Regions from separate parts of the Desulfallas thermosapovorans DSM 6562 genome, predicted to be linked through region 2. Evidence: riboswitches for the same ligand, from Rfam matches in the RefSeq annotation. Region 2 holds a riboswitch; each other region holds the start of a gene.
What was found. A riboswitch is a leader RNA that binds a small molecule or an ion and turns the genes downstream of it on or off. The one in region 2 is predicted to bind cobalamin.
Positions count from the first base shown of each region.

Region 1: another riboswitch for cobalamin. It lies ahead of cobU (bifunctional adenosylcobinamide kinase/adenosylcobinamide-phosphate guanylyltransferase); the one in region 2 lies ahead of LX24_RS08370 (4Fe-4S dicluster domain-containing protein).
Region 3: another riboswitch for cobalamin. It lies ahead of cobK (precorrin-6A reductase); the one in region 2 lies ahead of LX24_RS08370 (4Fe-4S dicluster domain-containing protein).
Region 4: another riboswitch for cobalamin. It lies ahead of cobT (nicotinate-nucleotide--dimethylbenzimidazole phosphoribosyltransferase); the one in region 2 lies ahead of LX24_RS08370 (4Fe-4S dicluster domain-containing protein).

Region 1 is NZ_VNHM01000001.1:132,065-137,529, reverse strand. Features, by position in the region: gene LX24_RS00660 (PHP domain-containing protein) at 1-291, shown strand, start outside; gene LX24_RS00655 (LL-diaminopimelate aminotransferase) at 333-1,511, shown strand; gene LX24_RS00650 (translation initiation factor 2) at 1,578-1,832, shown strand; cobalamin riboswitch at 1,961-2,166, shown strand; gene cobU (bifunctional adenosylcobinamide kinase/adenosylcobinamide-phosphate guanylyltransferase) at 2,314-2,895, shown strand; gene LX24_RS00640 (cobyric acid synthase) at 2,895-4,430, shown strand; gene cbiB (adenosylcobinamide-phosphate synthase CbiB) at 4,433-5,392, shown strand.
Region 2 is NZ_VNHM01000008.1:63,474-68,938, reverse strand. Features, by position in the region: gene LX24_RS08380 (MoaD/ThiS family protein) at 1-26, opposite strand, end outside; gene LX24_RS08375 (aldehyde ferredoxin oxidoreductase family protein) at 10-1,899, opposite strand; gene LX24_RS08370 (4Fe-4S dicluster domain-containing protein) at 1,892-2,188, opposite strand; cobalamin riboswitch at 2,305-2,492, opposite strand; gene LX24_RS08365 (poly-gamma-glutamate hydrolase family protein) at 2,635-3,276, shown strand; gene LX24_RS08360 (YcdB/YcdC domain-containing protein) at 3,379-5,465, shown strand, end outside.
Region 3 is NZ_VNHM01000005.1:94,478-99,942, forward strand. Features, by position in the region: gene LX24_RS05840 (energy-coupling factor ABC transporter substrate-binding protein) at 1-62, opposite strand, end outside; gene LX24_RS05845 (energy-coupling factor ABC transporter permease) at 77-799, opposite strand; gene cobK (precorrin-6A reductase) at 951-1,718, opposite strand; cobalamin riboswitch at 2,082-2,282, opposite strand; gene LX24_RS05855 (hypothetical protein) at 2,389-2,865, opposite strand; gene LX24_RS05860 (TatD family hydrolase) at 2,912-3,676, opposite strand; gene LX24_RS05865 (FadR/GntR family transcriptional regulator) at 4,047-4,751, opposite strand; gene LX24_RS05870 (C40 family peptidase) at 5,256-5,465, opposite strand, start outside.
Region 4 is NZ_VNHM01000002.1:149,560-155,024, reverse strand. Features, by position in the region: gene murI (glutamate racemase) at 1-164, shown strand, start outside; gene LX24_RS02610 (EcsC family protein) at 202-828, opposite strand; gene LX24_RS02605 (serine hydrolase) at 968-1,825, shown strand; tRNA gene LX24_RS02600 (tRNA-Ala) at 1,912-1,986, shown strand; gene LX24_RS02595 (pyruvate kinase alpha/beta domain-containing protein) at 2,334-2,879, shown strand; gene cobT (nicotinate-nucleotide--dimethylbenzimidazole phosphoribosyltransferase) at 2,883-3,959, opposite strand; cobalamin riboswitch at 4,074-4,264, opposite strand; gene fni (type 2 isopentenyl-diphosphate Delta-isomerase) at 4,369-5,418, opposite strand; gene LX24_RS02580 (ferredoxin domain-containing protein) at 5,437-5,465, opposite strand, start outside.

The DNA of each region.
Region 1 (5,465 bases), on a different contig from region 2:
AAATTAGGCGGGGTACCCGTATTGGCTCATCCAGGCATATCTTGCGCGGACGATCTGATAGTGTCCTTAATAGAAGCCGGGCTGCAGGGGCTGGAGGTGTACCACCCCAAGCATCCCCGGGAAATGGAGAATTACTATTTGGGACTTTGCCGCACCTACGGGTTGGTGGCTACCGGCGGATCTGATTTTCATGGTACGGGCATGGCGGGACACGGGCGGTTGGGTGAAGGCAAAGCACCTTATACAACGGTTTTACAGTTGCGGGCGCTGGCAGCGGCAAACGGTCGGTGACTATACTTCGTAATATTTTAACTTAAGGGAGAGAATTTAAATTGGAAGTGGCACGTAGAATACAAAATATAAGTTCAGCGATTTTTAATGAAATGGAAGAACTGAAAAAACAGGTGGAAAAGCGGGGTATTGAAGTAATTAATCTGGGTGTGGGCAGCCCGGACCGGCCACCCGCGCCACACATAATAGAAGCCATGCACCGGGCTTTGAACAAACTGGATAATTATCGTTACCCGCTGGTGGGCCGGCCGGAATTGTGCAGGGCGGTTGCGAATTGGTATAAAAACAGGTTTGGGGTGGAATTAAACCCTGATAACGAGGTGCTGGTACTAATGGGATCCCAGGACGGTTTAGCCCACATAGCCATGGCCTACATAAACCCGGGGGATATAGCATTGATTCCCGATCCCGGCTATCCTATATATGCCACCAGTATTGTACTGGCTGAAGGTGAAATTTACCCTATGCCTTTGCTGGCAGAAAACAACTTTTTGCCTGATTTGAAAAACATCCCCCGAGAGGTGGCCCGGCGGGCAAAGTTATTGTGGGTAAATTACCCCAACAACCCGGTGGCTGCTTCGGCTAACCGGCAATTTTTTGCTGAACTGGTGGATTTTGCGCGCACCTATGATATTGTGGTTTGTCACGATATTGCCTATTGCGAGCTGGCCTTTGACGGTTATAAACCCGTTAGCTTCCTTGAAGTACCCGGTGCTCGGGAGGTGGGCATTGAATTTTATTCTTTGTCCAAAACATATAACATGGCCGGGTGTCGGGTTGGATTTGCCGTGGGCAATGCGGGTATTTTGGAAGCATTGAATAAAATAAAAACCAATATTGATTATGGTGTGTTTAACGTTGTGCAGGAGGCGGGCGTAGCAGCCCTGGAGGGCCCCCAGGATTGTGTTCGGGAAAATGCGGAGTGTTATCGCCGGCGCCGGGACGTGCTGGTGGACGGCCTGGCTAAACTGGGCTGGGAGGTCCCCAGACCTAAGGCTTCTATGTTTGTTTGGGCGCCCCTACCTAAGGAGTGTAGTTGTTCCTCAAGGGAATTTGCTTTAAAACTATTGAACAGTACTGGTGTTTTGTTGATCCCGGGCACTGCCTTTGGGGAGATGGGCGAGGGTTACCTGCGTATTGCTTTAGTGCGGGACGAGCCTGTATTGGAAGAAGCAGTGCGCCGTATTGGCGAATTTTTACGCTCCGGGGTACCGGCCTGATATGTCTATTTAATTACCACCTGTCATATAATAAAACTATTAGAAGACGGTCAAGGTGGTGTTGCGATGGAAGAATACCCGGATGTACAGTATTTCCAGCGCAGGATACAGGAGTTGGAGGACAAAGTGGACCAACTTCGTCTTAGCCGCAGGGTATTGATGAACTTGGTTGAAAAGGTGGAAAAAGAAAAGACATTCTTTTTGGCCAGGCTGGAGAAGGAAAACCGCCGGTTGCACCGGAATAATTACAAGTATGCTTGCTGGTTATTGAAGAAAAACAGGCAGATTATGGAACTGGAAGCGAAAATTAAAGATCAATAAAAATACTTATTTAAGACGACCCTAACAATGGGTCTTTTTTTTTAAGTTATGATATAATTTTGTATGAATGGGGCCAAGTTGTTGCATTTGGATAAAGCTTGGCACAAATGTAAAACAAAAGGTTAAATTTATGATCTTTTTTCACAGGTGCCCGGCGGGTGCGCCACAGTACCCGGGGGATAATAGGGAATCAGGTTGAAGCCTGAGCGGTCTTGCGCCACTGTAAGCGGGTAGTCGCCATAGCCGGTACATCCGGTCCAACCACTCTTCGGGGGAAGGTGTATGTCGGCAATGACCCGTTAGCCAGGAAACCTGCCTGTGATTGCCAATAACCTGCGTGAGATGGTGATGGCTTTCTTTAATGGGGCGCTTAAACTCCAGTTTTGGAAAGCTGGAGTTTTATTTTATTAAAATTAATAAATTGTTTAGGTGCGTAGTTGTTCAAATTATATAAAACGTTTAAGATGGGGGAGATATTCTTTTGTTAAGTGAAATAGTGCTGGTTATTGGTGGCACGCGCAGCGGAAAAAGTAGATTTGCTGAAAAATTGGCCGCAAGGTCCGGCAAAAATGTTGTTTACTTGGCTACCGCCGGCATACATGATGATGAAATGGCCCAGCGGGTTAAAGAGCATCGCCTGCGCCGGCCGGAAGCCTGGCGCACGGTGGAGGAAACACACAACCTGACCGGTGTGCTGTCAACGCTGCCCCCGGGAACTGTGGTGTTGATAGACTGTATAACCCTTTGGATGTCTAATTTATTGCTGGATGAAAATATGCCCCGCCCCGGTGCAGGTGGACTGGAAAAGGAAAACCATATTACCACCGAGGCCAGGGAGATTGTTCATGTAGCCCGGGATAAAAATTTACATTTGATCATGGTTAGCAATGAGGTGGGTTGTGGTCTGGTGCCTGAATATGAACTGGGCAGGTCATACCGCGATATTGCGGGACGGGTCAACCAGCTACTGGCCGAACTTGCCGACCGGGTATTTTATATAGTGGCCGGCCTGCCGCTGGAGTTAAAATCAATGGCCTCAGGCGGCGCACAAAGGGGGGTATAATGGTGGCAGCCAAAACAATAATGGTTCAGGGAACGGCTTCCCACGCCGGTAAAAGTGTTTTAACGGCTGCTTTGTGCCGCATTTTTTACCAGGATGGTTACCGGGTGGCACCGTTTAAATCCCAAAATATGGCTTTAAATTCATTTGTCACCGCTGACGGCGGGGAAATGGGCCGTGCACAGGTGGTACAGGCCGAGGCGGCCGGTGTGCCGCCCAGCGTGGACATGAACCCCATTTTGCTAAAACCTACGGGTAACGCTTCGTCCCAGGTGGTGGTACTGGGACGCCCGCTGGACAATTATAACGCCTGGGACTATCATCAAGAGCTGGCAGGCAAACTATGGAGTGTGGTTACCGTAGCACTGGAAAGGCTGCAAAACGATTTTGATATTGTGGTTATAGAGGGGGCTGGCAGCCCGGCGGAGGTTAACTTGCAGGCCACTGATATTGTAAATATGAAGGTTGCCCGTCAAGCCGGGGCACCGGTATTACTGGTGGCTGATATCGACCGGGGCGGCGCCCTGGCGGCAGTAGTGGGTACTTTGGAATTGCTTCCCCCCGGGGACAGGGAGAGGGTTAAGGGTATCATTATAAATAAATTTCGCGGTGATGTGAATTTATTTCAACCCGCTATTAAATTCCTAGAACAAAAAACAGGGGTGCCGGTATGCGGCGTAGTGCCCTATTTTGATGATTTATACATACAGGACGAAGATTCGGTGGTTATGGAGAGAAAGAATTACCTGGCCGTTAATGATGGTGACAAAGTGGATATTGCCGTGTTGCGCTTGCCCCGGATCTCCAACTTTACTGATTTCGATCCCCTGGAAAGTGAACCCGGCGTGTATTTGCGCTATGTGGGCTGTGATGATACGCTGGGTCAGCCGGATTTGGTTATTATACCTGGTAGTAAAAATACCATTGAGGATCTTCTTTATCTCAAACAAACCGGGTTGGCGGGTGAAGTGGTGCGATTGGCCCGCCGGGGAGTGCCGGTGGTCGGTATTTGCGGCGGCTTTCAAATGCTGGGCCGTGAGCTTAAGGACCCTTTTAAAACCGAATCATCCATTGAACATATTCCCGGGCTGGGGCTGCTGGATATGCAAACAACCTTTGCCAGGGAAAAGGTGACCAGCCAAGTACAAGCTACGGTGGCCGGTGATGGTGATTACCTGGGCGGTTTCGGCGGGCACCTAACAGGTTACGAGATTCATATGGGCCGAACCGAATTGGGTGCCCAAGCCAGGCCCGCTTTTATAATCGAAACACGTTCCGGTCAACAGGTGGATGTGCCGGACGGGGCGCAAAATGCCGAAGGGTCTGTATGGGGCACATATATACACGGTATATTTGATAATGATTTATTCAGGCGGCACCTGGTTAATATACTGAAAAAGAAAAAGGGTCTGGATACTGAGGGGCAAGCAGCCATAATAAGTACCGAACAAAAAAAACAAGCGGGTTATGACCGGTTGGCTGAACTGGTGCGTAATAGCCTGGATATGGGGCTAATTTACCGCTTAATGGAAATATAAAGATGAATATATTTGTTTTATTTGCCCTGGTCGGTTTTATAATTGATTTGTTGGTTGGAGACCCGCCCCGCTTACCCCATCCGGTGGTATATATCGGCCGGGGTATTGCCCGCCTGGAGAAGGTGGCCAGGAGCGTTGCCTCATCCCCTTTGGCCCTGAAAGCAGCGGGGGTGGGTATAGCCATAACGGTGGTTGTGGTTAGTTTTGGTGTTACCATGCTTATTTTATGGGCAGCCCGGCAGGCCAGTTATTATGTTTATTTGTTTTTGGGAGCCTGGATTGTTTCCACCACTTTGGCTACCAGAGGTCTTGCCGAAGCGGCAGGTACCATAAGGCAACTGCTGCTAGCGGATGATCAGCAGGTGGCCCGCCGGCAGGTGGGCTATATCGTGGGCCGGGATACCGAATCAATGGATAGGGAGCAAATGGTGCGGGCTACTGTGGAAACCGTGGCCGAAAATATTAACGACGCCGTGGTGGCACCGCTTTTTTATGCTTGCCTTGGCGGGCCTGCTCTGGCCATGGCCTACCGGGCGATAAACACGCTGGACTCTATGCTGGGTTACAAAAATGACCGGTATTTGTACTTGGGATGGGCGTCAGCCCGGCTGGATGATTGGGCGGGATATATACCGGCCCGTCTGACAGGCCTGGTACTGCTACTGGCCGCCTGGTTGTCGGGAAGAGATTGGAAGCGGGCACTGAGGGCATGGCGCAGGGATGCCGCCGGTCACCCCAGTCCCAACAGCGGCATACCCGAGTCGGTTATGGCCGGGGCTATACATGTCAGGCTTGGGGGATGTAATATCTATGACGGGGTGGCTTCATTTCGCACTTATATGGGTGACCCGTTGGAGGAGTTCAGGCCGGATCATATTGTCCGGGCGGTGGACATGCTGTACCTGTCCTCGACCTGTGCTGTGATTTGCCTTGTGGTACTGGCCTGGCTAGTCATAAATTAAGCTACTCGCCTGGTACCAGTGTGATGTATTGCCTGAATACTGTACTTGCATGTATACCATACCTGTTTAAACG
Region 2 (5,465 bases):
GTATAGTATCTAATTTTTACCCTCATAATGTAATCCCAGCTCCCGCAGCTTTTTACCGGTAGGGACTCCTGCTTTATCCCAACCACGCAAAGAGTAATATTCGTCCAGCATTTGGTTATAACGAGCAAAGTCCAGCGACTCTCCTTCGGCGGGTCCACTTCCTATGGGTTCAAACATCCGAGCGGGCGGCATATCGTCATGCCTGCGCAGTCCCTCACGTATGTTGAACAAGCGCTCCAGATTCCATATTCGTTCTCCAATCAACTCCAGTTCAAGGACATCCACATCCCAACCGGTGGCAAAGGCCAGTAAATCCCGAAAATGCACCGGCAGAAGCGGTTTCATAGCAATGCCTTCAAGTTTGCAAAGGCCCAGGGAATCCACTACACAGTGCCAATTTTCATGCCAATACATTAATTGCGGTTTGGTTTCATATTTCATCCAATAATTAGGGGTAACATTAATACCCAGCAGTTCCTTAATATCTTTAGCATATATTTCGGGACCGACTTCATACATGGGTAAACCCTTAAGGTGGTCACCGCCCCGGGGCGAAACCGCAAAAGATAAAGCCATACCTTTGGTGCCGCGCACATCCACCGCCGGGTAATCCATACCTTTGCTATGCACCACCAGTTCCACTCCACCCATCTTTTTGGCGGCACGCAAGGCCCCTTCTGCCAGCAAGCCGCCAAAACCTTCGCGATGAGCTATCTTATTTATCAGTTCTATAATCAGTTTATGGCTGCCCCAGTGCAAGGGTTGGTTCAGGCCGGTATCACTGTCCTTGATTATACCTCGCTGGTATCCCTCCATGGCCCAGGCCACAGCGTTTCCTGTGGATATGGTGTCCAGACCCAGTTTGTTGCACAGCGTGTTGGCAAATAATATGCTTTCCATATTACCATTACCGCACTTGGAACCAAAAGCCGATATGGTTTCATATTCCGGTCCCTCACCCAGAGTACCGGCATAATCTCCACTACTTACCTTGTAAAACCTGCTGCAGCTCACCGGGCAGTTGAAGCATCCTTTACGCTTGGTTATATAGTTTTCCAGCAGCACCTCACCCCGCAAGTTTTCCCCTTCTTCAAAGGTGGATTGCTGGAAATTCCGGGTTGGTAGAAAACCCAGCATTTGGGCCAATCCGGTGATAGCTGTGGTACCGAATGTTGAAGCCACTTCATACAGGGGATCGTTTCGGATAGCTTCCACCGCACGTGCGACGGCCTCGCGAAATTGTGCCGGTTTGGCCACGCTAGTGCCCATGTTTCCCCTGACAGCAATGGCCTTTAAATTTTTACTGCCCATCACCGCCCCGGGACCGGTGCGGGCTGCTGCCCGGGCCAGATTGCATATAATAGCGGCAAAACGCACCCGGTTTTCCCCGGCCGGACCAATACAGGCTATTTGTATAGTGTTATCACCCAGCTCCTTTTTGATAGCCTCGTCAGTTGACCAGGTGTCTTTGCCCCAGAGGTGCCGGGCATCGCGAATGGTTACCCGGTCATTGTCCAGCCATAAATACACCGGGTGCTCCGCTTGACCTGTAATAATAATATGGTCATAACCAGCTTGCTTTAGTTCCGGACCCCAGTGACCGCCGCAGTTGGAATCCCCGAATATGCCGGTAAGGGGTGACTTGGCGGTAACTGTAAAACGACCGGAGCAGGGAGCCAACGTGCCAGACAGCGGTCCCACACCGAAAATGAGGGGTGCCTTCGGGTCAAAGGGGTCCATCCCTTGCGGGGCCAGATCATAGAGTAACCGAGCGTTAACACCGGATTGCCCCAGGTAACCATACGCCAGCTCAGCCGGTAGTTCTGTTGTTTGGTAGGATTTCGAGCTCAGATCCACCCATAACACCTTTCCTGCCCAGCCATGCCACTGTTTACTCATTGCCATTCCCTCCCGCCATTTCCAAAGCGTTAAATAAGCAGCTGCCTACACACGCCGGTACGCCCGAACCCCTTTCTTCCGGCAGTTCCTTTCCGCAGAAGCTGTCCAGGCACAACTGGTTGAACACCGGGTAATCCTTGCCTTCATCCTCCAGCTTCCAGATACGTATACCGGCTAAGCGTGGATTAACAAGCCCCTGATCCGTCCAAGCACAGGCCATCTCACAACGCCTGCATCCCCGGCAATTTTCCGGATGGATGATTATGCGATTTTGCAATGCGTTTAACACAGCCACTACCTCCCTTATTTTTTCTAACTCTTTAGTTGCACATATTTAAAAAAGCCCGGCCCCATATGGGCCGGACTTTTCCATCATCCGATCTCTTGCTACCGTATTTACGCGGTAGGTGTTATAGTTTATGGGCAGGTCTCCTGGCTTCCGGATCATTAAACTACTTGAGCCTTCCCCCTTTTAACAAAGGAGTGGTCTAATTCAAGGTTTTCCCCGGTTACAGTGGCGGGACCGCTCAGGACTTGCACCTGAATTCCCTATTCTTCCCTTTAAAAGGGACACCCAAAAACCTGAGTATTATTCTTTTATTATATTTATTTAACTTAAAGTTCCAAATCCCTTCAATTTTGCAATATTTTTTTCCGGCATCAAATATAGATGGTATAATGTACCGGTTAATATAATCTTGCACTTACAGCAGTGAAATAAAAGGGGTGATTCATGTGCCGGATCGCTATGGAAGTTTTCAAGAATTACAGGCGGATAAACAAGAAAACGTGGACTATCGCATCAAGTTAAGAAGCGGCAAGTACCCTGTCCTGATTATGGCACCCCACGGTGGCATAATCGAACCTTATACCGCGGACATTGCCGGGTGGATTGCCGGGGATGATTTTGCCCTTTACGTTTTTGAAGGTGTTAAAGCCGCCAGCAGCAAGGAACTACATATCACCAGCCACAACTTCGACGAGCCCCGGGCTCTGGCGGCCGCAGCCCGGGCGGAGATAGTTTTAACCGTGCACGGACTGCGCAATGGTACCGAGGAGTTCATCATGGTGGGCGGCCTCGATGAGGAACTGGGTAATGGGGTAAAAAAAGCACTTCGGGAGGCGGGTTTCACCATTAAAGAAACCACTGCCCAGTACAGGGGCCGGCGGCAAGCCAATATCTGCAACCGCGGTCGCAGGGGTAAAGGTATCCAGTTGGAAATCACCTTCGGCCTGAGAAAACGGCTATTTGATGATGTTCACTTAAGACAACGTTTTGTTAGCACCGTGCGCTCTTTTTTATGGGATAGCTTACAAAATTTATCCTTTGGCAGGGATACGTTAATATATGAAGAAAATAACAATACGGATAGATAACAGCACAGTCACCTCACCAGGCACCGGGGTGACTTTTTTTGTACAGGGGGTGTTGCATAAAGTATTAACCAATACCGCATTTATTTCTAAGGAGGGTTCAACTTGCGCAAGCCACTAATTCTTTTCGTTTCGTTTATACTACTGCTTTGTTTTAGCACAACAGCACCGGCCCAGGAAGAAAACCGTAAAATCAGTACCCGGGAGGAGGCCATTAGCCATGCGGTTCAATTGTTCCCGGAAATAATCAGGGGCAAGGAAAATTTACTGCATGTAGACTTCAGCAGTGACCAGCACTTTGGCGGACACACATGGACAGTTACTTATAGCCGGAGCGAACCGTTACCATACAGGCTATCCATCAGTTTTAGCGCCGAAACGGGACAACTGGTTAATTTTCACTACATTCCCGACAAGTACCCCGGCGATACCCGGGTGCTCAGCCGGGACGAGGCTAAAAAAATCGCGGATGATTTTATCAAAAAACACCATCCTGATAAAACCGGTAAAATAGCAGAGCAGGAAATAGATCCGGCAGCTTATTATGACGGCAGCATTAATCTGATTTATTATTTCAGCTGGCACCAGCTAGTTGACGGGAAACAGTTTGACGCCAATACATTAAGTGTTGGAGTTAACGCCATATCGGAACAGGTGGTACATTTTTATTGCCAGTGGATGGACAATGTCGATATACCGCAACACCCTGTCATGGACCGGGATACTTTTACCAGCCAGGTAGTGAACAAACTGGGGTTATACCCCTGTTATATTATAAACCCAGGTTCTCCAACCCCAGGCGCCAGATTGATATACAGATTAAACAGCGCTTACAACGCCTTTGATGCGGCCAGCGGCAACCCGCTGGATTATGAGGGCAAGGAAATTTCAATCGAGGAAGCCCGCTTGTTTACCCAACAACTCACCCCCGTGCCCGCCTCCAAAACTAAACCGGACCGGCAGCCGAAACAGGGAACCATTGCCCCGGACAAACTGCCGCAAATAGCGGAATCCTTTTTTAAAAAGTTAGGCATTGAGGGTGCGGTCAGGCGTTCCGGCAGCGGGCACAGCAGCGGCCCGGGCTACAGTATGGAATACTGGTACTATTCGGTGGAACAGAATAATAGTTCACGCATATCCGGTGAAATTAGTGTCGGGATTGATACCAGCACCGGTGATATGGTTGATTATCGCAATCGCCAGGCCGAGAGCCGTGGTGCCACCGGAGAAGGTATAACACGGGATAAGGCCCTGGCCGCAGCGACCGCATTCCTATCCAAGGCCAGCCCGGAAAACACCGAAAACATGTTACTAAGAAATATCCCCGCTTTTCATGGAAAAGAACCCGCTTATAGTTTCAGTTGGGTAAGGCTGGTAAACGGGGTACCTTTAATGGATGATATGGTGCATATCATCGTGGACCGTTATACAGGTGAAGTAACTGAATACCACAAGACACAACGAGCTGTAAGTTCTTTCCCCGGCACCAGGGACATCATATCACCGGATCAAGCACTGCAAGCATTTTTGAAGGCCCAGCCATTTGCCCTGGTATATAACAGCTACCAGAGCGATTCAAATGAGAACACCGGGAATGTCAGGCTGGTATACGCCGATATACAGAACCTGGCCGTTGATGCCCGGACCGGTGAAATAATCAGAACATACGGTGATAATCCCGACTTAATTGCCTATGATAAAATTATTGCCGGTCACCAGGCCCGGCTGCCCCTGGCGCTACTGGCCAGAAGCGGGCTGCTGCCGGAACCGGAAGTGTTTGATCCCAACGGTAGTGTTACCAGGCGCGAAGGGCTGCGGGTACTTGTCGCCATACCCAGCGATTACCGCTACAACAGTACCGCCACCGTCTCCCCCTTTTCCGACGTCACGGATAATGACGGGGACCTGGAGGTTATTCTGAAAGCCGTGCACTACAACATAGTTGAAGCAGGGGGAAAACTCCGCCCCGGCGCAATTTTGACCCGGGAAGACCTGGCGGTCTGGCTGGTGAACATGCTCGGTCACCGGGAGGTCGCCGAGGCCCAGGACTTAAACATTGTTCTTGATTACCAGGACGCCGCGCAAATCGGCAGCGGCAAGAAAAATTATGTAGCCATAGCCGCAGGACTTAACCTGATGGACGCAGACGCCGGTGGCAATTTCAGACCCCAAGACCCGGTTACCTGGGGGGA
Region 3 (5,465 bases), on a different contig from region 2:
ATAAGCGGTAGTACTATGAAGACTGCCAACAAAACAAGCAGTAGTAGATTATTGCGCAGCATATTATTTTTCACGATTACCGCACCTCCCCCTGTAGGTGATCAGGAATTACGGCCAGCTCAATAAGCTCGTTCTGATTGTAATTATACAGTAAATTAAAGACCAGTACAGTAAGTAATCCTTCACTGATGGCCAGGGGAATTTGGGTAACGGCAAAAATCGCGGAAAATTTAGTAAAGGAGGCCGCAACTCCCCCGACAGCATCCGGTATGGCCAGGGCTAATTGAATTGATGTGGTAATGTACGTGAGCAAATCACCCAGGGCTGCACCTGCAAAGACAGCCAGCCACACGGGTGTGCCCAGTCGCCGGCACAATCTGAAAACTCCATAAGCCACAAAGGGACCCACCACGGCCATGGAGAAGGCGTTGGCACCCAAGGTGGTAATGCCGCCATGGGCCAAAAGCAGCGCCTGGAACAACAGTACAATACTCCCCAGTACCGCCATGGCAGCCGGGCCGAACAATATAGCACCCAATCCCACACCCGTGGGATGGGAGCAACTACCCGTCACCGATGGTAATTTTAGGGCTGACAAGGCAAAGGCAAAGGCCCCGGCAAAGGCAATGAGCATTTTCATTTTAGGGTTTAAACCAACTGTTTTGTTAATTGAAATCAGTCCCATGATAAAAAATGGCAAGGTTAATAAATACCATGCCGCGCACCATGTCGAAGGCAGGTAGCCCTCCATAATGTGCATGGCGTAAGCATTTTCCGGTATCACCAGCACCAGCAGCATGAAATAAACAAATGCCAAGCAAATAAATTTGGGTCTTATTGCCTCAAATACCGTTGTTATTGATAATAAACCTTTCAATAAATGCACCTTCTTTCATTGTAATAAAACAAAACTACAACGCATTAAACGTGTAATAAAGCTGTGTAAATTTTTACCGGGGTTGTAATGGTAGCTGTTGGTTAATGACCTGTACAGCTTCATCCCACCGGTACTCCCTCTGCGTAGTGGCACTTGGCCTTTTGACAATCACAACGGGAATTTTCAAAGCAAGGGCAGCATCAATTTTTGTGTCGGTACCCCCGGCCCGGCCGCTGTCTTTGGTGACCACCACTGCAGCCCGGTACATTTTAAACAGTGCTTTGTTGATTTGTTTGGAAAAGGGCCCCTGCATGGCCACAATGTCCCTGGTATGAATGCCCATGTCCTGGCATTTTTTAACCACCTTGTGCTCGGGCAATACTCTTACCACTAATCGAATGCCTTGTGTTTTTTGCAGTGCTACGAAGTGTTCCAGATCGTGGCTGCCCGTGGTCAAAAAAATTGTTTTTCCTAAACCGGCAGCTTTTTGGGCAGCCTCGGGCATGGAGGATACCGGGTGCAGCAGTTCATGGCATATATCTGTCTCCTCCCGGCCTATGCGCAGGTACATTATATTGTTTGCCCGGCACTGCCGGGCCAGCTCATCTTCCCCTTTTCCATCGAATGGGTGCCTGGCGTCAACTACGGCCTGCACCCCCAGTTCTTCCAGCCAGGTACCTGTACCGGTGTTCAAATTTTTATCTACCAAGATAGCCCCGTATTCTACAGCCAGTTCCCTGCCATAATCCGTAGCGGCCAGGGCCCCCACCCGGTACCCTTGCCCTACAAGTGTTTGGGTTATTAATTTTCCATCGCCTGTACCCTGTAAAACTAGAATCAAATAAAACCACTCCCAGTACAAAACCCCCTGGTATTAGCAGGGGGTTTAAAAATCACGGCGACCGCAGGCAAACCACAGTTCAACCACCCCCTAATAAAACTATCAGCGGTGCGTTTGAACAGGCCCGGTTTGCTGATTTGGTTATGCGGCCCCAAGTAACTTTGGGTTACCATGCCTACACAGCGGAAGATGTAACCGAATTTAAGCTGTGCGCTTCTCGAGCCACAGCACCTGTTTACATGTATAACAATAACTAAAGCCTTAGCTCCCACGTCAGCTAAGGCTTATCTTCACACTACCGTAAAAATACCGATTATTACGGCTGCAAAGTATAACCACACCAATCCTCTCCGTGGGAGGTCATTTATGTGTGCAACCCGGGTAGGTCTCCTGACTTATGGTTCATTGCACGCCTTTTATCCTTCCCGGTTAAACCGGTGGTAATCAAAAGGTGGCTCGCCATTTACAGTGGCCGGACCGTCCAGGACTTTCACCTGGTTCCCTGTTATCCCCTGGTAAACTATGTTTAAGCATGCCAGGGGCACCCGAGCGGTAAACTTTGTTATTAGATTATATATATTTGCAATAATAACACATTTATGCCATATTGTCCATACTGTAGCGGCATTGATACACCCTGACAACTGTTTCACATGCTTTTAACCGATGACTATTGCAGCAATATGGACAACAACCCCAACGGATTGTTTAATAGCAACACATCCGTGGCATCGAAGCTCAGCGTCACATCCCTTGTAATATTTAATGGGACAACCTCCAAAGTAACAGTAGCCCGGGCAGTGGTACCCTGAACAGTTATATCCCGCACATTGTGCAGTTTGATATTACCCCTCAATTGGTCAACCAGCTTTTCAGCAACGGGAGTTGCAGCGCCCACATACCTTTGGACGATTTCCATATTGCCACTGTTAATACCATTGATCAGTTCGGTAACGGCATTCTTGATATCTTGTTCAGTAAGCACAACAGGGTTTTCTACATAATCTTTGCCGGGTGAGCAGCCTACCATAAGTATGGCAGCTGCAATTATAAAAATTAATACCCGCTTTATATCGTTTCTCATGCCCTGCCCGGTAATAGAACCCCGTACAATTAAAAATTTGTTAAAACAACCGGTCTCTTCCACCGGGTCTCCCTCCTTTAACAAAAATTGATATAACCGTTTTGGGGCGCTATATTCCGTACAATTGAGCGGCATTTCCTCCTGCCAGTGCACTAATCAAATTTTCATCAACCTGACGGGAACGCATGTACTCCACCGCGTTTACAAACCCCGCCGGGTCATTGGGCATGATATTACTATAATCGCTGTTCATCATTCCTCGAGCGAACAGGTCAAGATGTTCCACCAGTACCGGAGCGGTCAGATTTTGTTCCCGCATGGTCAACCCCGGCAAGGCACCAAAATCATTAATTTGTCCGATGATATCAAGATGGGCGTGGTCAATAACCATTAGCGCAGGGTTAATACCTACTCGCCCGGCTATATTTAACATCTCATCCACCACAGCAGGCCGGTTTTCCTTGGGAGTATGTATAATAACCGGAACATTACAGTTTTTGGCCACCTCCAGCTGAGCCCGCAGTACATCCTTTTCCAAAGTCGAAATTTGGTTTATCCCTACTTCTCCGATGGCTACCACGGTATCACGATTGATAAACTCCGGCAAACTGTCAATCACCCTGGGCCAATCTTCCGGAATGCCGGCCGGGTGTACACCCACCGCCGAAAAAAGTTCTATGCCAAAGGAAGCGGCCAACTGTCTGTAAAACCCGTCAATCATTCTGAAATGGTCAAAATAGCTTTCAGCATGCCGGGCTGCCAAAACAATAGCGCAACTCACCATTTTGCCAATTCCTTTTTCCGCCATGATCCCAAAACCTGCATGGGGTATCATACCGGCATGGGTATGGCTTTCAATATAACATTTTGACATTTTAAAAACCTCTCTTTCATAACACTTAAATGTCAGGATACCAGGGATACATCGAGCTGGTAGACAAGTTCCCGAAAGGCTCTGGCTCCAATTTCTCGGGTGCAATATACAATCATAGTATATTTCCTGCACATTCATATTATTTCCTGCCGGCAACCGCGCGAATTGGAACAATACAAATTCAAAGCCCTAAAAAAAACAGGAACCTCTCGGTTCCGACGATAAAATCACCAGTAATTTTATTATAATGCATTATAATTCCCCTATTCTCCTACTGGTATTATGGTATGACCATAACAAAGCATCAAAATTACCTTGAATGCAAAATCTTTACCTGCTTGCTACTGATTTATGCATGACAATGTAACACTCAAATGTTGTTAAACAGGTACTCTTCGGCCTTGGACAAGTGCTCAAACATTGCCCTACGGGCTCCTTCGGGATCCTTGTTTTTAATGGCATCGTATATAGCTTGATGTTCTTTAATGATTCTCGGCGGGTTATCGGGATTTTGATACAGTACGTGCAATGTTGCGGATAAAACACGGCTCATAACATCACCGACGGTATTCATCAGTTTCAGCAGAAATGAATTATGAGAAGCCTCGGCAATGGTAAAATGAAACTGCAAGTCTGCCTCACCGCCCAAATTACCCTGTTCCACATCGTTCTTTAACCTTTGCAAAGACATATTAATGGTCTCTAATTGTTCAGGACTGCGACGCTGCGCAGCTAAACCTGCGGCTTCCACTTCCAGAATTCTACGCAGTTCCATGAATTCCCGAACGTTCTCACGGTCTGCGGGTAGCACCGGTGAGAAAGAATTCAGCAATATCTCAACATGTTGTTCACTGATATAAGTTCCTTCACCCGGTTTGATTTTAATTATGCCCATAGCTTCCATCACCCGGAAAGCTTCCCGAACAGCGGAGCGGCCCACCTGAAATTTTTCGGCCAAGTCCCTTTCGGACATCAGCCTGTCGCCGGGTTGCAGAGCGCCACTGTTAATCATGGCCTTAACCTGATCGATAATTTCCTCGTATATTTTTTTAGTTTTGATTGGTTTGAATTCCATTTGTGTCCCTCCGTACTTACAGCAAACATACTTTAATAATTATAGCATATTTAACTCGTACGGTGGACTTAGGCCTATTTTTGTACTGATTATAGTTTTTCTTTAACCCTAATCTTAACAATTGCTGTGCTGCTGGTCATATCATTAAATTAAAGCCTTAATTTTTTCCTATTTCAATAGCAGCGTTCCCAATCACCTGCATTGTATAAATATCACCCCAAAAAAGACTTTCTGAACCGGTGGAAACCCGGCCGTAAAAGTCCGTGCAGTGACCCATAAAGATGTGGAAAGATGAAGTATACGGGAAGCAGCTATACATCGATCTTGCAAAGAATGCCTCACATAGAAATGTATTTGATTTCCGTGGAAGAATAGGCTTGAGTTTTTCGCACGTTTACTTCTAATTTTGACAGGTTTCGGAATGGTGCCAAACCATTCCGAAACCTGTCTTTGTCTTATTCTTTTCCCGGTTTCTTTCTTCTGAAACTTTCTCCCATACTATAACTATGGCACTATCCGGCTAAAACCATGCAGGCGTGACCCCCAGTATCCACCGTAAACGGAAGCGGTTTGCACACCCTGGCTGGAAGTGGCGCTGATAAATTTACCGTCTCCCAGGTAGATACCGATATGATTAATGACACCGCTGCTGAAAGCCACTAAGTCACCTGGCCTTGCTTCCTGTTTAGATACCCTGGTCCCTCTGTGGAATTG
Region 4 (5,465 bases), on a different contig from region 2:
CCAAAAGAGTACACCAGGTTTTACAATCGGAAGACTTGCTGGCAGAGTCTGCCGCCATAGGTACGGGTATCTTTTATACCAGCGGCAACCCGAAGGAGGTTGGCCAGATAATCAGGCGTTTATGGGACCAACCCGATATAACAGTGGAATACATAGATATATAAACCTGAGCCCGGTTTGTCATAACCAGGGCTTATTTTTTTATTCGATAACCTTCCCTTCAATGTCTATGGTTTCTCCCACCCAGGTTTCATCGTGATGCTTTTCATAATAGTTTGCAGCAATACCCCCGATCTTTCGACAGACAAAGTAGTTAACTGAACCCGAGATGATGGCCCCTAAAAAGGGAATCACTTTCAGCACCGATCGCTGGGAGGCCCTGATACCCAGAGATACAAGCACCTCCCGTACCAATCGTGTAAAGAATTGATTATTCATTTGCTGCACCGCTGATTTGCCGATGGTTTTACCGGCTGCATCCGCACCAACCGCTGAAGCCATTACCCATAACGCTTCCCTGGACACCCTGGACAGGTTTAAATCGCGCCCGTATACAGCGGACATTTCCAAAATCATCTCTGCAGTAAAGTATCCCACCGCCGCCATATCCAGTGCCGTGCCGCCCACCAGGGTTACAAGCGTGCCAACAACCGGCACGGCGGCGGGTAAAGCGGTAATCGCACCACTGGCCGCACACAACCTGCTCTTACGGGCAATAATTAGTTCGCATAACTCCCGGTTGGTCAGGTCCGGGTGTTGCCTGCGTAATTTTTCCACACTACGACGTACATCTTCTTTATTTATCATAGCAAAGGGATTAAATAGCATATTTTAGCTCCATACTTAAACTGACATTTTTTTTCGCAATTTGTGATTCCGCTTGAGTAAAAAACCGTGTACTGGACTATATTTACTTATTATGGTAATATTGTAATAATTAAACAAAATAAATACGGGAGGCTTACCCTTGCGCTTTAATAAAACTGCTTTATATGCGTTGTTAACGGTGTTGCTGCTAACCGGCGCCGCAGGTATCAGTGAACCGCTTAAAAAAAACTCCTCCGCGGTACCTGATTACTCACCGCTGCAAGAACAAATCGCCGGTTACCTGGATAAACAACCCGGTGTTTACGGGCTTTACTTCATTGATATAAATTCGGGCCGGGGGTTTGGGTATAACTCCCGTACAGTCTTTCATGCCGCCAGCACCTTTAAGGTACCTATGAATCTATACCTTTACCGCGCGGCGGACCAGGGGCAGTTAAATTTGTCCGAGCGGCTGTTTTTCAGGGACAAGCACCTTGAAGGTGGCACCGGAATACTGCAAAACCAACCGCCCGGAGAAAGTTATACCATAGCCCAACTGGCCGATTACTCCATACTCTACAGCGATAACGTGGCCACTAATATTTTATTGGATCGCCTGGGCAAGGAAAATGTAAAAGAATTTATGCGCTCCCTGGGTGGACAGGTGGTGGACAATGAACAAAACATCACCTGCCCCCGTGATTTAGCGCTGTACATGCAGGAGGTACTGCGCTTGGCCCGGCAACCGGCAGGGGAAAAGCTGTTGGAAAACCTGTTTGACAATAAGCTCAAAGACCGCATCCCCGCGCCTCTGCCTCCGGATATAAAGGTGGCCAATAAAATAGGTACCTGGCCTCCATCTGAAACGTATAATGATGTCGCCTACGTTGCCCATCCTAAACAGCCCTATATACTAGTGGTTACCAGCAAAGAAACACCCGGTTATAGGGAAGCTGTGGCGGTCATCCGTCATCTTTCTGAATTAGTATACCGGTATCAAACCAGTGCAGCAATCTGACTGGCTTATATTGTTTAATCCACACTTAGCCCTTGATTATCAGTGAATTTTATGCTATTATAGTTTCTGTTCATTAAATTGTACAGGGGCGTGTAGCTCAGCGGGAGAGCATTGCGTTCGCAACGCAGGGGTCGGGGGTTCGAATCCCCTCTCGTCCACCAAAAAGGCCGTCAGGCCTTTTATTTTTTATTCATCATAACACATTTTTTAATTTAGTTCACCAGCCCCGTCCTGCCAGTTACTGCACAGGCTAACAACATAATAATCAAATAGTTTTCTATGTAAATACCGGTCATCTGTCGGATAAAATACCTGCCTTTGTCACTTGTTTGACAGATAAAACCCTGTTTTTACATATATAATAGCAGTGACAAGATACTCCCAAGTTTTTAAATGATACTCCTCTTCCAACGCTCCTTCTAGGGGGCGTTATTTTTTTAGCCCAGTGCTTGTCAAATTGTAAGCACTGGGCTAAAATGGGGGTTAAAAACATACCGGGAGGTTTTTTATGTACTGGGAAAAAAAAGGCCCCGAAAATACCGATGCGACCATAAAGGCCGCACTGGAAAGGGCTAACCAAAGAAATATCAATTACCTCGTCGTAGCGTCCAGCAGCGGGGATACCGCCCGCAAATTAATTGATTGCGGCCGCCGGGTGGTATGTGTCAGCTACCATGTGGGCTTTGACAACCCGGGCAGCAGGCGCATGAGTGACGAAGTTCTGGCCGAGCTCAATCAAAAGGGCATCCAGGTATTATTTACCACCCACCTGTTGGCCGGAGTGGACCGGGCCATCCGCAATAAATTCGGTGGTGTTTACCCCTCCGAAATTATGGCCCAAACCCTGCGCATGCTGGGCCAGGGGGTTAAAGTATGTGTGGAGATTAGTGGCATGGCACTGGATGCCGGGCTAATTCCATATGGGGAAGAAATCATTGCCATCGGCGGAACGGGCAAAGGCGCCGATACCGCTGCGGTCATTGCGCCCGCCCATTCCAACCACTTCTTTGATACCAAGGTAAAGGAGATTATCTGCAAACCCAGGGAGTTCTAAATACTACCTATGCTCCTGGAGCAGCTTTTCTTCGTCCATATCCATAACGCCGGCTTCCTGGAAAGTAACCATTTCATCCAATACCCGGCAGGCAGCGTCAATAATATGCATAGCCAGGGCTGCTCCGGTTCCTTCTCCCAAACGCATCCCCATGTGTAGCAAGGGGGTCAGCCCTAAGAGTTCAAGCATTAACCCGTGACCGGGCTCACCGGACAAGTGAGAAGCCAGCATATAATTTTTGGACTCGGGCTTTATGGCAGCGGCAATTAGAGCAGCCGCCCCGGTAATAAACCCGTCAACCACTACCGGCACTCGATTAGCTGCACAACCCAGCACTACTCCGGCCAGGCCGGCTATTTCCAAGCCACCCACTTTGGCCAGAACATCCACGCCGTCAGCCGGATCAGGACGATTTATTTCCAAGGCCCGGGTTATAGCCCGGCGCTTCTTATCCAGCACCTCGTCATTGATCATGGTTCCCCGGCCGGTTACATCATTGACGGAATACCCACCCAGCACAGCTAAAATGGCACTGCTGGGTGTAGTATTGCCTATACCCATATCACCCAGAGCCAGCAGTGTGGCACCCCGTTCTATTTCGGCCCGGGCCACTTCAATACCCACTTCCAGCGCCGCCACAGCCTCATCCCGGGTCATGGCCGGCCCGGCGGCAATGTTACCGGTGCCCGCCTTGACCCGGCGCTTTAATACCCCGGGTATATCTACATCGGCCGCAACACCCACGTCCACCACCGTAATGGAAGCTCCGGCATGCCGGGCCAGCACTCCGATACCGGCCACCCCATTGATAAAAGCGGGCAACATTTGCCAGGTCACATCCCGGGGCGCTGCGCTTACCCCTTCATCCGTCACACCGTGATCACCGGCCATTACTATAACAGCCCGTTTACCAATACGCGGGCGCGGCTGGCCCAATATACCGGCCAGTTTCAGGGCTATCTGCTCCAATTGACCCAGGCTGCCCGGGGGCTTGATTAAGCTATCCATCCGCTCCTTTGCTTGGGCCATGGCCACATCATCCAGCATCCCAATCTTGTTGACGGTTTCAGTCAGCAGCATAAAAAAACCTCCTGTAAATAAATTTTTACTATGCCCGGTAGAGATAAAAAAGTTCACAGCCATACAAGGCCGTGAACTTTACCATCATCCACCGATATACCCTTTCATTAATAAGAGTCTACCGCACAGCAGGCAGGTCTCCTGGCTTCCGGATCGACACCTAAAGCGCCGCCTTCCCGGCGATACATCACCAGTGGCTATAAATGGCGCGGGCTACCCGGTTACAGTGGCGGGACCGCCCGGGAATTGCACCCGGTTCCCTATTCTCCCTTTTCCCAAAGGGCACCTGCTGTGGTATTCAATTGTATGAAATATATCCTAATTCACCTGGGCCCTATTATAGGGTCAATCATAACCCATATAGTTATTCCACACCACCTTGGCAATTCCTGCTTGCCCGCAAAAAAAATCAACGCCTGGCATAACAATCAATATCAATACCACGCCGCTTAAGCCATGCTGCGGTTAACCCGGTAATCACCAGAGGGCGTCTGGCCAGAGCCGCCATGTGCGAAGCCCCGGTAAGCATCATCACCCGCTTGAGGCCGGAGATTAATTCACCGATATAATGAACCAGCCCCTCGGGTCCCCTTTTCTTTAAGACCCGTAAAAAAGGCCCGGCCAGCGCCACCAGGGAAGCCCCGGCGGTCAGAGCCTTGGCAGCGTCCTCCGCTGTGCGCACTCCCCCCGAGGCCACCACGGATATTGTTTTACCGGCATTAAGGGCCTCTAGTAAACTAATGGCCGTGGGTATACCCCAACGCTCCAGGGCAATACCCCCCTTGCCGCCACGCCTTCCCTCAATGGCTGCAAAATTGGTACCGCCCCAACCGCTGACATCTATGTAGCGCACTCCGGCATCAGCCAAAGCAGCTACCGTCTCCCGGGCCATGCCGCAACCGACTTCTTTAACCAGTACCGGTACGGGTAAATTCGCCGCCAGGTTCCTGATATTTTCCAGAACACCGCTAAAATTCATTTCCCCCTCGGGCATAGCCAGCTCCTGGTTCACATTAAGATAAAGCTGGATACCATCGGCATTAATCATTTCCACGGCTTCCAGCGCCTGTTCCAGGGTGCAAAGGGCGCTCAGATTGGCCAGCAGCAGGCCTTCGGGATTAAACTCCCTGGCCACGGAAAAAGTATCCCGCACCGCCGGATCATCCAGCGCTGCCCGCTGGGACCCCACCGCCATGGCAATTCCCGTAAAAGCAGCCGCCCTGGCTAACTCCCGGTTAATTCCCAGTACACCGGAATGCCCCCCGGTAATGGCGTTAATCATCAGTGGTGCCTTCAGTTTTTTACCCATGAAACTGCATGAAGTGTCCAGCTTGTCCCAATCCAGCTCAGGCAGCGCATTATGCACCAGTAGAAGATCGGCAAAACCGGAATGATGTAGCACCTCGGGCAATTCCATGGCGTATCGGATGTGCTCAAGCTTTCTCTTTTTCCTGGTTATAGCCCGCGCCCCCCACAGCTATTTTACCGGCCGGTCAAAATATATAT